DNA from 3 places in the Streptomyces sp. NPDC102278 genome. Region 2 is predicted to be linked to each of the others. Evidence: predicted binding sites of a transcription regulator. Region 2 holds the regulator's gene; each other region holds the start of a gene.
The links. Region 2 encodes HrcA, which represses chaperone genes, less so after heat shock. Its sites were predicted from a motif close to TTNGCACTCNGNNNNNCNGAGTGCNAA; they were not measured.
Positions count from the first base shown of each region.

Region 1: groL (chaperonin GroEL) is a predicted target of HrcA. The motif match lies at 2,151-2,177, and genes of this name have one in related genera.
Region 3: groES (co-chaperone GroES) is a predicted target of HrcA. The motif match lies at 1,522-1,548, and genes of this name have one in related genera.

Region 1 is NZ_JBIWLV010000019.1:19,573-23,531, reverse strand. It holds gene ACIRO3_RS31425 (phosphoribosylanthranilate isomerase) at 1-139, opposite strand, end outside; gene groL (chaperonin GroEL) at 364-1,986, opposite strand; gene ACIRO3_RS31415 (cold-shock protein) at 2,300-2,506, opposite strand; gene ACIRO3_RS31410 (MoaD/ThiS family protein) at 2,981-3,259, opposite strand; gene thrC (threonine synthase) at 3,294-3,959, opposite strand, start outside.
Region 2 is NZ_JBIWLV010000003.1:352,264-356,222, reverse strand. It holds gene ACIRO3_RS10650 (nitronate monooxygenase) at 1-613, opposite strand, end outside; gene dnaJ (molecular chaperone DnaJ) at 805-1,944, opposite strand; gene hrcA (heat-inducible transcriptional repressor HrcA) at 1,945-2,961, opposite strand; gene ACIRO3_RS10635 (MBL fold metallo-hydrolase) at 3,123-3,854, shown strand; gene ACIRO3_RS10630 (DUF3097 domain-containing protein) at 3,882-3,959, shown strand, end outside.
Region 3 is NZ_JBIWLV010000001.1:909,487-913,445, reverse strand. It holds gene ACIRO3_RS04165 (LCP family protein) at 1-701, opposite strand, end outside; partial or broken gene ACIRO3_RS04160 (response regulator transcription factor) at 690-1,327, opposite strand; gene groES (co-chaperone GroES) at 1,692-2,000, shown strand; gene groL (chaperonin GroEL) at 2,141-3,769, shown strand; gene ACIRO3_RS04145 (ester cyclase) at 3,955-3,959, opposite strand, start outside.

The DNA.
Region 1 (3,959 bases), on a different contig from region 2:
CGGCGTCGACGGTACGGGGACTGCCGGGTGCGAAGACGAACCCGACGGCGTCGGCCCCGGCCAGGGCGGCGGTGTCGACGTCCCGCGCGGTCCGCAGCCCACAGATCTTGATGAACACCTCAGTCGTCCGTCCGCTCATCCGTCCAGTCAACCACCCGGGGCACCTCCGGCGCCCCCGCGTGCGCCCCCCGGACCCGCGCGCAAACCCCAGGCCACGAGGACGTGTACCTCCTCAAGCGGCTCGACCCGCTCGACTGATCCGCGTCGCCGGGCCCCGGGCGCCCGGGAACGCCCGAAGGCGGCACCCCCGGTGGGGGCGCCGCCTTCGGAACGCGAACGGAACAGCCGATCAGCCGGGGCCGATCAGAAGTCCATGTCACCGCCCGGCATGCCGCCGCCCGCGGGGGCACCGGCCTTCTCGGGCTTGTCGGCGATGACGGCCTCGGTCGTCAGGAACAGCGCGGCGATCGACGCGGCGTTCTGCAGCGCGGAGCGCGTGACCTTCGCCGGGTCGATGATGCCCTCGGCGATCATGTCGACGTACTCGCCGGTCGCGGCGTTCAGGCCGTGACCGATGGGCAGGTTGCGCACCTTCTCGACGACGACGCCACCTTCGAGACCACCGTTGACGGCGATCTGCTTCAGCGGGGCCTCCAGGGCCAGGCGGACGGCGTTGGCGCCGGTCGCCTCGTCACCCGTGAGCTCCAGCTTCTCGAAGACCGCGGAGGCCTGGAGGAGGGCCACGCCACCACCGGCGACGATGCCCTCTTCGACGGCCGCCTTCGCGTTGCGAACGGCGTCCTCGATGCGGTGCTTGCGCTCCTTGAGCTCCACCTCGGTCGCGGCGCCGGCCTTGATGACGGCCACGCCGCCGGCCAGCTTCGCGAGGCGCTCCTGGAGCTTCTCGCGGTCGTAGTCCGAGTCGGAGTTCTCGATCTCGGCGCGGATCTGGTTGACGCGACCCTGGACCTGGTCGCTGTCACCGGCACCGTCGACGATGGTGGTCTCGTCCTTGGTGATGACGACCTTGCGGGCGCGGCCGAGCAGGTCGAGACCGGCGTTCTCCAGCTTGAGACCGACCTCCTCGGAGATGACGGTGCCGCCCGTGAGGATGGCGATGTCACCGAGCATGGCCTTGCGACGGTCACCGAAGCCCGGGGCCTTGACGGCGACGGACTTGAAGGTGCCGCGGATCTTGTTGACGACCAGGGTCGACAGGGCCTCGCCCTCAACGTCCTCGGCGATGATCAGCAGCGGCTTGCCGGACTGCATGACCTTCTCCAGGAGCGGCAGCAGGTCCTTGACCGAGCCGATCTTGGAGTTGACGATCAGGATGTACGGGTCGTCGAGGGACGACTCCATGCGCTCCATGTCGGTGGCGAAGTACGCCGAGATGTAGCCCTTGTCGAAGCGCATGCCCTCGGTGAGCTCGAGCTCCAGACCGAAGGTCTGCGACTCCTCGACGGTGATGACGCCTTCCTTGCCGACCTTGTCCATCGCCTCGGCGATGAGCTCGCCGATCTGGGTGTCGGCGGCGGAGATGGAGGCCGTGGAAGCGATCTGCTCCTTGGTCTCGACGTCCTTGGCCTGCGAGAGCAGGGCGGCGGAGACGGCCTCGACGGCCTTCTCGATGCCACGCTTGAGGGCCATCGGGTTGGCGCCGGCGGCCACGTTGCGCAGACCCTCGCGTACGAGAGCCTGGGCGAGCACGGTGGCGGTGGTCGTACCGTCGCCGGCGACGTCGTCCGTCTTCTTGGCGACTTCCTTGACCAGCTCGGCGCCGATCTTCTCGTACGGGTCCTCGAGCTCGATCTCCTTGGCGATGGAGACACCATCGTTGGTGATCGTGGGGGCGCCCCACTTCTTCTCAAGGACGACGTTGCGACCCTTGGGGCCAAGGGTGACCTTGACGGCGTCGGCGAGCTGGTTCATCCCACGCTCGAGACCGCGCCGGGCCTCCTCGTTGAACGCAATGATCTTGGCCATCTGAAGTGGTCCTCCCGGACAGGGGTGGATTGCTCCGGACCGCGCCCGCGCCCGCGACGGACGGTCGGCGAGCCCGGCGGTTCCTTCCCGCCGGACCCTGCGGACCTCGCAGGCCCGGTCCTCGTTGAGTAGCACTCTCACCTGGAGAGTGCTAACGCCAATGATTAGCACTCGACCCCCGCGAGTGCAAGCGGCTTGGGGCAACACCCCGCGAACGCGCCGGTCGGACGGGGGTACGCACGAGGGGCCCGCATCCCTTGTCCGGGATGTGGGCCCCTCGTTGTCTGTACGTCGGTGGTCGATCGCGCCGGGACTAGCCGAGTGCGAGCTTGACCATGTCCGCCTGCGGACCCTTCTGGCCCTGCGAGATCTCGAACTCGACCCGCTGACCCTCTTCAAGGGTGCGGTACCCGTCCATCTGGATGGCGCTGTAGTGGACGAACACATCCGCACCACCGTCGACCGCGATGAAGCCGTAGCCCTTCTCCGCGTTGAACCACTTGACGGTGCCCTGAGCCATGCCTAACTCCCCTATTACTGGCCCTTGCGCAGGACCGCACTTCGCGGACCCGGGTCAGAACTTGCGCCGGAACGCCTCGACCGCGGCTGAATGTATCCGCACCAGTGCTGTGTGCAACAGGTCATTCCGACGAGAATTCCGGACACGAGGAAACATTGAAATAGAGTGAAAATTTGGCATATGGCCGGGCAACTCGGGCCTGACATCCGGTGCCAAAGACCCATATCGCGCTTGCATGTTGACTCAATGTCAACCATCCGGCGGCCCGCTCATATGCGGCGGGCAAGTTCGGCGGAGGGGACTTCCCCAACTCTACCGCGCCCAATCAACCAGAATTGCCCCCTCCGCTTATCGGCGGAAGGGGCAATTCAGTTTGCTCATTTCAACGGACGGCCGCCGATGGACACCCATCGGCGCACACCCATCGGCGGACACCCGTCGACGGATGCCCGTCAGTGAACGGCCGGAGCGGGCTCAGCAGCCGCCGGCGACCGCGGGGATGATCGAGATGCCGGCGCCGTCGGGCGTCGCCGTCTGCAACCCACCCTCGAAGCGCACGTCGTCGTCGTTGACGTAGACGTTCACGAAGCGGCGCAGCCTGCCCTGGTCGTCCAGGACGCGGGCGGCGATGCCCGGGTGGCTCTTCTCCAGGGACTCGATGACCTCGGAGAGGGTCGCGCCCTCGGCGGACACCTCGGCCTGGCCGCCGGTGTAGGTGCGCAGGATGGTGGGGATGCGGACGTTGACGCTCATGGCGCTACTGCCTTTCCGGAGTACGAGGGGAGGGTCAGGCCAGGCCGGCGGCGCGGAACGCGTCCAGGCTCGGGCGGATGGTGGCGGTCTGGCCGCTGTCCGCGGCCACCGCCTCCAGGGTCTTGAGACCGTCACCCGTGTTCAGGATGACCGTGGTCAGCGCGGGGTCGAGCTGCCCGTTGTCGATGAGCTTCTTCGTCACGCCGACGGTCACGCCGCCCGCGGTCTCGGCGAAGATGCCCTCGGTCTGCGCGAGGATCTTGATGGCCTCGACGACCTGCTCGTCGTTGACGTCCTCGACGTAGCCGCCGGTGCGGCGCGCGATGTCCAGCACGTACGGCCCGTCCGCCGGGTTGCCGATGGCCAGCGACTTGGCGATGGTGTTCGGCTTCTGCGGGCGGACCACCTCGTGACCGGCCTTGAAGGCGGTCGAGACGGGGGAGCAGCCCTCGGCCTGGGCACCGAAGATCTTGTACGGCTTGTCCTGGACCAGACCGAGCTTGATCAGCTCCTGGAGGCCCTTGTCGATCTTCGTCAGCTGCGAGCCGGACGCGATCGGGATCACGATCTGGTCGGGCAGCTCCCAACCGAGCTGCTCGCAGATCTCGTACGCGAGGGTCTTGGAGCCCTCTCCGTAGTACGGGCGCAGGTTGACGTTGACGAAGCCCCAGCCCTCGCCCAGCGGGTCGCCGATGAGCTC
Region 2 (3,959 bases):
GGGCGACCAGCACGAGCAGTCCGACTCCCGCCGTGCCGTCGATCTCGGGGTCGTCGCGGTGCGTGCCCTGGTGGCCGCCCGCCTCGACGCCCTGGACGCAGACGGCGTCGGCTCCCGCCGCCTGGGCGGCGCGGGCCTCCTCCACCGAGGTCACCGTGACCACGGTGTACGTGCCGGCCTCGCGCAGCCGGGCGCAGACGGCGGCCGGCGGGCAGCCGAAGGTGAACGAGACGACGGGGACGGGGTCCTCGACGAGGATGGCGAGCTTGGCCTCGTAGCCGTCGTCGGAGGTGCCGATGATGTCCTCCTCGGCCAGCGACACCTCGTACCAGTTGGCCTCGCCCGCGAGCTGTCCCCGGTACGTCTCGATCTCGGCCGGGTCCACATAGCCGGTCTGCGGCATGAAGAGGTTGACGCCGAACGGACGTCGGGTGAGGGCGCGCAGCCGCTTGATCTCCTGGTACATCCCGTCGGCGGTCTTGTAGCCGCCGGCGAGGAAGCCCAGCCCGCCCGCCTCGCACACGGCGGCGGCCAGCGGCGGACAGGAGGCGCCGCCCGCCATGGGCGCCTGCACGATCGGGTAAGGGGTCAGACCGTTCGGCGAGGAGGACATGGACTGCATCGTGCCACGTCCCGCGCACCGGGCCGAATCATCGCATTCGCCTGGCATAGTCCGCTTCCGGTCCGCTTCCGGTCCCGCTCCGAGGTCGCTCGATCCGCCGCCGTCCCGCCGCTCCGCACAGCATCGAGCCCGACCCGGGACATCCCCGGATCGGGCTCGTGCGAGGTACCGCGAGTGGCCGGTCAGCGGCCGTTGAACGCGTCCTTGAGGCGGCTGAACAGACCCTGCTGGCCCGGCGCGAACTGGCCCATCGGCCGCTCCTCGCCGCGCAGCTTCGCCAGTTGGCGCAGCAGGTCCTCCTGCTGGGCGTCCAGCTTGCCGGGGGTGGTGACCTCGACGTGGACGATCAGGTCGCCCCGCCCGCCGCCGCGCAGGTGCGTGACGCCGCGCCCGTGCAGCGGGATCGCCTGACCGGAGCCGGTGCCGGGCCGGATGTCGATCTCCTCCAGGCCGTCCAGCGTCTCCAGCGGGCATTTGGTGCCCAGGGCCGCCGCCGTCATGGGGAGGGTGACCGTGCAGTGCAGGTCGTCCCCGCGCCGCTGGAAGGTCGGGTGCGGCAGCTCGTGGATCTCCACGTACAGGTCGCCGGCGGGGCCGCCGCCGGGGCCGACCTCGCCCTCGCCCGCGAGCTGGATGCGGGTGCCGTTCTCGACACCGGCGGGGATCTTGACCGTGAGGCTGCGGCGGGACCGCACCCGGCCGTCGCCCGCGCACTCGGGGCACGGGGTGGGGACCACGGTGCCGAAGCCCTGACACTGCGGGCAGGGCCGCGAGGTCATGACCTGGCCCAGGAAGGACCGGGTGACCTGCGAGACCTCACCGCGACCGCGACACATGTCACACGTCTGCGCCGAGGTGCCGGGGGCGGCGCCCTCACCGGAGCAGGTCGTGCAGACGACGGCCGTGTCGACCTGGATGTCCTTGGTCGTCCCGAAGGCCGCCTCGTCCAGTTCGAGGTCGAGGCGGATCATGGCGTCCTGGCCCCGGCGGGTCCGCGAGCGCGGTCCGCGCTGCTGGGACTGGCCGAAGAAGGCGTCCATGATGTCGGAGAAGTTGCCGAAGCCACCCGCTCCGAAGCCACCCGCTCCGCCGCCGCCGCCCGAGGAGGACAGCGGGTCGCCGCCGAGGTCGTGGACCTGCTTCTTCTGCGGGTCCGAGAGCACCTCGTAGGCCGCGTTGATCTCCTTGAAGCGCTCTTGCGTCTTCGGGTCCGGATTCACGTCCGGGTGGAGTTCGCGCGCGAGGCGACGGAAGGCCTTCTTGATCTCGTCCTGCGATGCGTCGCGGCGCACGCCGAGAACGGCGTAGTAGTCCGTGGCCACTTACGACTCCGCCAGGATCTGTCCGACGTAACGTGCCACTGCGCGTACCGCTCCCATCGTTCCGGGGTAGTCCATGCGGGTCGGTCCGACCACGCCGAGTTTGGCGACTGCTTCGCCGCCCGAACCGTAGCCGACCGAGACGACGGACGTGGAGTTCAGTCCCTCGTAGGCATTCTCATGCCCGATCTTCACGGCCATCCCCGACTCGTTGGCCTCGCCCAGCAGCTTGAGGAGCACGACCTGCTCCTCCAGTGCTTCGAGGACGGGCCTGATCGTCAGGGGAAAGTCATGTCCGAACCGTGTGAGGTTGGCGGTGCCGCCGATCATCAGCCGCTCCTCCGCCTCCTCCACGAGCGTTTCGAGAAGGGTGTCGAGGACGGCCTTGACCGTCGCCCGGTCCTCGCTCTCGAAGGACTCCGGAAGGTCCTGTACCAGGGGCGGCACGTCGGTGAACCGACGGCCGACGACCCGGCTGTTGAGCCGCGCCCGCAGATCTGCGAGCGAGGTGTCCCCGAAGGGCGTCTGGCAGTCGACCAGCCGCTGCTCGACCCGCCCGGTGTCCGTGATCAGCACGAGCATCAGGCGCGCGGGCGCCAGCGACAGCAGCTCGACGTGCCGGACGGTGGAGCGGGTCAGCGACGGGTACTGCACCACGGCGACCTGCCGGGTGAGCTGGGCGAGCAGCCGTACCGTGCGCCCCACGACGTCGTCGAGGTCGACGGCGCCGTCGAGGAAGTTCTGGATGGCCCGCCGCTCCGGGGTGGACAGTGGTTTGACCCCCGCCAGCCTGTCCACGAAGAGCCGGTAGCCCTTGTCGGTGGGGATCCGACCGGCGCTGGTGTGGGGTTGGGCGATGTAGCCCTCGTCCTCCAGCAGCGCCATGTCGTTGCGCACGGTGGCGGGCGAGACGCCGAGGCGGTGCCGCTCGGTGAGCGCCTTGGAGCCGACCGGCTCCTCCGTCCCGACGTAGTCCTGGACGATGGCGCGCAGCACCTCGAGTCTGCGTTCGCTGAGCATCGCGCACACCTCCAGATGCGGTCGGTCGTCTTCGGTCGTCGGTCGGTCCCTTGCGGGCCTTGTTGGCACTCTGCGCTTTCGAGTGCCAGAGATCCCCCGGTCAGTGTACGGCCGGGTGGTACGCGGGAGGCAAGGGCGGCCCGCCAGGGTAGCGTCGCGGCATGGACGTGCAATGGGAAGAGGCGGGCTGGGAACGGCTGACCGGACGGGTCGGAAGGCGTCGATTGCCGGTGTGGGACTGCACCGTGGGGCTGGTGGTGGGCGACGATTCGGTTCTTCTCGTCGACCCCGGTTCGTGCGTGCGGGAGGGTGCGCGGGTGCGGGCCGAGGCGGAGCGGCTGACCGGCCGGCACGTGACCCATATCGCATTCACGCACGGACATTTCGACCACGTTCTGGGCGGCTCCGTGTTCGCGGGCGCCGAGTTCCACGGCGCGGTCGGCCTGGACAAGGTGCTGTCGACGCCCACGGGCCGCGAGGAACTGCGGCAGAGCGCGACCGCGCAGGGGCTGGACGCGGCGGAGGCGGCGGAGGCCGCCGACCTGGTCGTGGCGCCGGGACACCCGGTGTCGGGCGAGCGGACGCTGGACCTGGGCGCCGTACAGGTGCTGCTCGCGAACCTCGGTCCCGCGCACTCCCAGCACGACCTGGCGGTCTTCGTGCCGGGCGAACGGGAGGTCGTCTTCTGCGGGGACCTGGTCGAGGAGTCGGGTGAACCCCAGGCCGGCTCGGACGCGGTGCCCGGGCAATGGCCGGCCGCCCTGGACCGGCTGCTCTCGCTGGGCGGTGACGACGCGCTGTACGTGCCGGGTCACGGAGCGGTGGTGGACGCGGCCTTCGTCCGTGCGCAACGCGACACACTGGCAACGAGGTTCGGCGTGTCGGGGGCGTGAGCCCGGGCTCTCTCGTACGGTCGCCGGATGCGTGAGTACTCCCCCGACCTGACTCCGCCGTGGAAGCGCGCCAAGGCCGTGCCCGAGGTGCCGGCGGACCCCGAC
Region 3 (3,959 bases), on a different contig from region 2:
AGCAGGTCCCAGCCGGCGTCGGTCACCACGTCCTGCTTCGCCGTGTCGACCAGCTTGATCAACTTCACCGGGTCCGTGAAGGTGCCCGCCTCGTTCGGCTTCTTCGTCGCACCCGCCAGGAACGCCTGCTGCCGTTTCGTCCGGTCCAGGTCGCCGCCCGGCAACCCGTGCCGCTGCCGGACGAAGGCCAGGGACTGCTGCCAGTTCAGCGTCTGCGGGCCGGCGGGGAAGTCCGCACCCGAGTACCTGTCCCGCACCGCCTTGTTCAGACAGACCGGCACCCCGCCCAAGGCCGCGGCCAGGTGGTGGAAACCGGCCAGGTTCAGCTCCGCGAAGTGATCGACCGGCACGCCCAGGAAGGCCCGTACCGTCTCGATCTCGGCCTTGCGTCCCGCCTCCCGGCCCTCCCGCTCCAGCCGCCGCCGGTCCTTGGCCCCCTCGCCCGCCCGCTGCTCCTCGCGCCGGGCCTTCGCCCGCCGTCGGGCGCGGCCAGTCGGCCGCCGGGCGGCGGGGTCCGGGTGTCGAGTTGCGCGGCGCCCTTCCGCGCGGCGAGCTCGGTGCGGCCGGTGGTGTTGTCGAGCAGGTTGGCCCGCAGCAGCGTGTACAGCCACAGGCCGCCGGCGCCGAGCATCGCGGTCATGGCGAGGGCGGCGGCCGCGGCCGCCCGGGCCCGCAGGGTCCTGACCACCGTCGGGCGCCATCCGGTAGCCGGTTCCGTGCACGGTGAGGATGGAGCGCCGCCCGAACGGCGCGTCGATCTTCCGGCGCAGCGAGGACACGTACACCTCGACGATGTTCGGGTCGATGGCGTGCGGGACGTCCCAGACCTCGTCGAGGATGTCCTGCTTGGCGACCGCCCGGCCGGGCCGTTCCCTCAGGCAGCCGAGCACGCCGAGCTCGCGCGCGGTGAGTTCGATCTCCCGCTCGCCGCGCCTGCAGCGGCGACCGGACGGATCCAGGACGAGGTCGCCGGCCCGCAGGACGTCGACCCGCGGGGTGCCGGCACGACGAACGAGAACGGCTTGGTGAGGTGGTCGTCGGCGCCCGCGTCGAGCCCGTCGGCCTCGTCGTGCTCGCCGTCCTTGGCGGTCGGCATCAGCACGGGCGTGCGGTCGCCGTGGGCGCGCATGCGGGTGCAGATGTCGTGGCCGCCGAGGCCGGGGAGCATCAGGTCGAGGAGCACGGCGTCGTACGGGCCGCCGGTGAGAGCGAGGTCCAGGCCGCGGTGGCCGTCGTGGGCGACCTCGGCCCAGTGACCGTCGGCGGACAGGCCGAGCCGCAGGGACTCGGCCAGTCCCGCTTCGTCTTCGACCACCAGGATGCGCACGGGCTCAAGCGTCACGTATCGGTCGCCGGACCCGATGTCGGGCCCGGGGTCGGCACCTCAACGGCCGCCGAACGCCTGTCCGAGAGGCGGGTCGGGCGACTTTCGCGGGAGTCGGCGCGGGGGCCCGGAGCCGCGTTCGCAGGGTCGGCCCGGCTCGGAACGCCGCCCCGGCGCGCGCCTCGCCGGAAGCCAAATTGGCACTCCGCTTGACCGAGTGCTAATCACCGGAATAGTGTCGCACCTGGCACTCACCCCTGGTGAGTGCCAACGCAGCGACAGGCAGGTCCGGCACCCGCGACGACGGATCGACCTGGTCGCCACCTCAGACAGTTAACCCCGGATCTCCGAAGGGGGAGGTCGGATCGTGACGACCACCAGCTCCAAGGTTGCCATCAAGCCGCTCGAGGACCGCATTGTGGTCCAGCCGCTCGACGCCGAGCAGACCACGGCTTCCGGCCTGGTCATCCCGGACACCGCGAAGGAGAAGCCCCAGGAGGGCGTCGTCCTCGCGGTCGGTCCGGGTCGCTTCGAGGACGGCCAGCGTCTCCCGCTGGACGTCAGCGTCGGCGACATCGTGCTGTACAGCAAGTACGGCGGCACCGAAGTCAAGTACAGCGGCGAGGAGTACCTCGTCCTCTCGGCTCGCGACGTCCTCGCGATCGTCGAGAAGTAGTCGGAGCGGGCAAGAGGAGCGATCCTCTTCCGCTTCACCAGTTTTGCTTTGAGCTGCGCCCCTGGTCACCCCGCTGATTGCCGGGCGGCGAGGGGCGCAGTTCGTTGAACCCGATTTATCGAGAGGGCTGAACCGCTTCCATGCCGAAGATTCTGAAGTTCGACGAGGACGCCCGTCGTGCCCTTGAGCGCGGCGTCAACAAGCTTGCCGACACGGTCAAGGTGACGATCGGCCCCAAGGGCCGCAACGTCGTCATCGACAAGAAGTTCGGCGCTCCCACCATCACCAACGACGGTGTCACCATCGCCCGTGAGGTCGAGCTGGACGACCCGTACGAGAACCTGGGCGCGCAGCTCGTGAAGGAGGTGGCGACCAAGACCAACGACATCGCGGGTGACGGCACCACCACCGCCACCGTGCTGGCCCAGGCGCTGGTCCGCGAGGGCCTGCGCAACGTCGCCGCCGGCGCCTCCCCGGCCGCCCTGAAGAAGGGCATCGACGCCGCCGTCAAGGCCGTGTCCGAGGAGCTCCTCGCGACCGCGCGTCCGATCGAGGACAAGTCCGACATCGCCGCCGTGGCCGCGCTCTCCGCGCAGGACACCCAGGTCGGCGAGCTCATCGCCGAGGCGATGGACAAGGTCGGCAAGGACGGTGTCATCACCGTCGAGGAGTCCAACACCTTCGGCCTGGAGCTGGAGTTCACCGAGGGCATGGCCTTCGACAAGGGCTACCTCTCGCCGTACATGGTCTCCGACCAGGAGCGTATGGAGGCCGTCCTCGACGACCCGTACATCCTGATCAACCAGGGCAAGATCTCCTCCATCCAGGACCTCCTGCCGCTGCTGGAGAAGGTCATCCAGGCCGGCGCCTCGAAGCCGCTGCTGATCATCGCCGAGGACGTCGAGGGCGAGGCGCTCTCCACCCTCGTCGTCAACAAGATCCGCGGCACCTTCAACGCGGTCGCCGTCAAGGCCCCCGGCTTCGGTGACCGTCGCAAGGCGATGCTCCAGGACATGGCCACCCTCACCGGTGCCACCGTCATCGCCGAGGAGGTCGGCCTCAAGCTCGACCAGGCCGGTCTGGACGTACTGGGCACCGCGCGCCGCGTGACCATCTCCAAGGACGACACCACCATCGTCGACGGTGGCGGCAGCTCCGAAGAGGTCCTCGGCCGCGTCAACCAGATCAAGGCCGAGATCGAGTCCACGGACTCCGACTGGGACCGCGAGAAGCTGCAGGAGCGCCTGGCGAAGCTCGCCGGTGGCGTCTGCGTCATCAAGGTCGGCGCCGCCACCGAGGTGGAGCTCAAGGAGAAGAAGCACCGCCTTGAGGACGCCATCTCGGCGACCCGCGCCGCGGTCGAGGAGGGCATCGTCTCCGGCGGTGGCTCCGCCCTCGTCCACGCCGTGAAGGTGCTGGAGGGCAACCTCGGCCTCTCCGGCGACGAGGCCACCGGTGTCTCCGTGGTCCGCCGCGCCGCCGTCGAGCCGCTCCGCTGGATCGCCGAGAACGCCGGCCTCGAGGGCTACGTCATCACCGCGAAGGTGGCCGAGCTCGACAAGGGCCAGGGCTTCAACGCCGCCACCGGTGAGTACGGCGACCTGGTCAAGGCCGGCGTCATCGACCCGGTCAAGGTCACCCGCTCCGCGCTGGAGAACGCCGCTTCCATCGCCTCGCTGCTGCTCACGACCGAGACCCTGGTCGTCGAGAAGCCGGCCGAGGAAGAGGGCGACGCCGGTCACGGCCACGGTCACGGCCACAGCCACTGAGGTTGAGCCGCAGGGCGCCCGCCGTTTCGGCGGGCCCCCGCTGATCCGAGGGGAGGCCCCGGTCACACCGCCGAGCGGTGGGACCGGGGCCTTCCCCGTGTCCGCGTCCGACGGTGCGCCGTGTCCGCGTCCGACGGTGCGCCGTGTCCGCGTCCGGCCGGCCCCCGGGCCGCGTCCGGCCAGTACTACG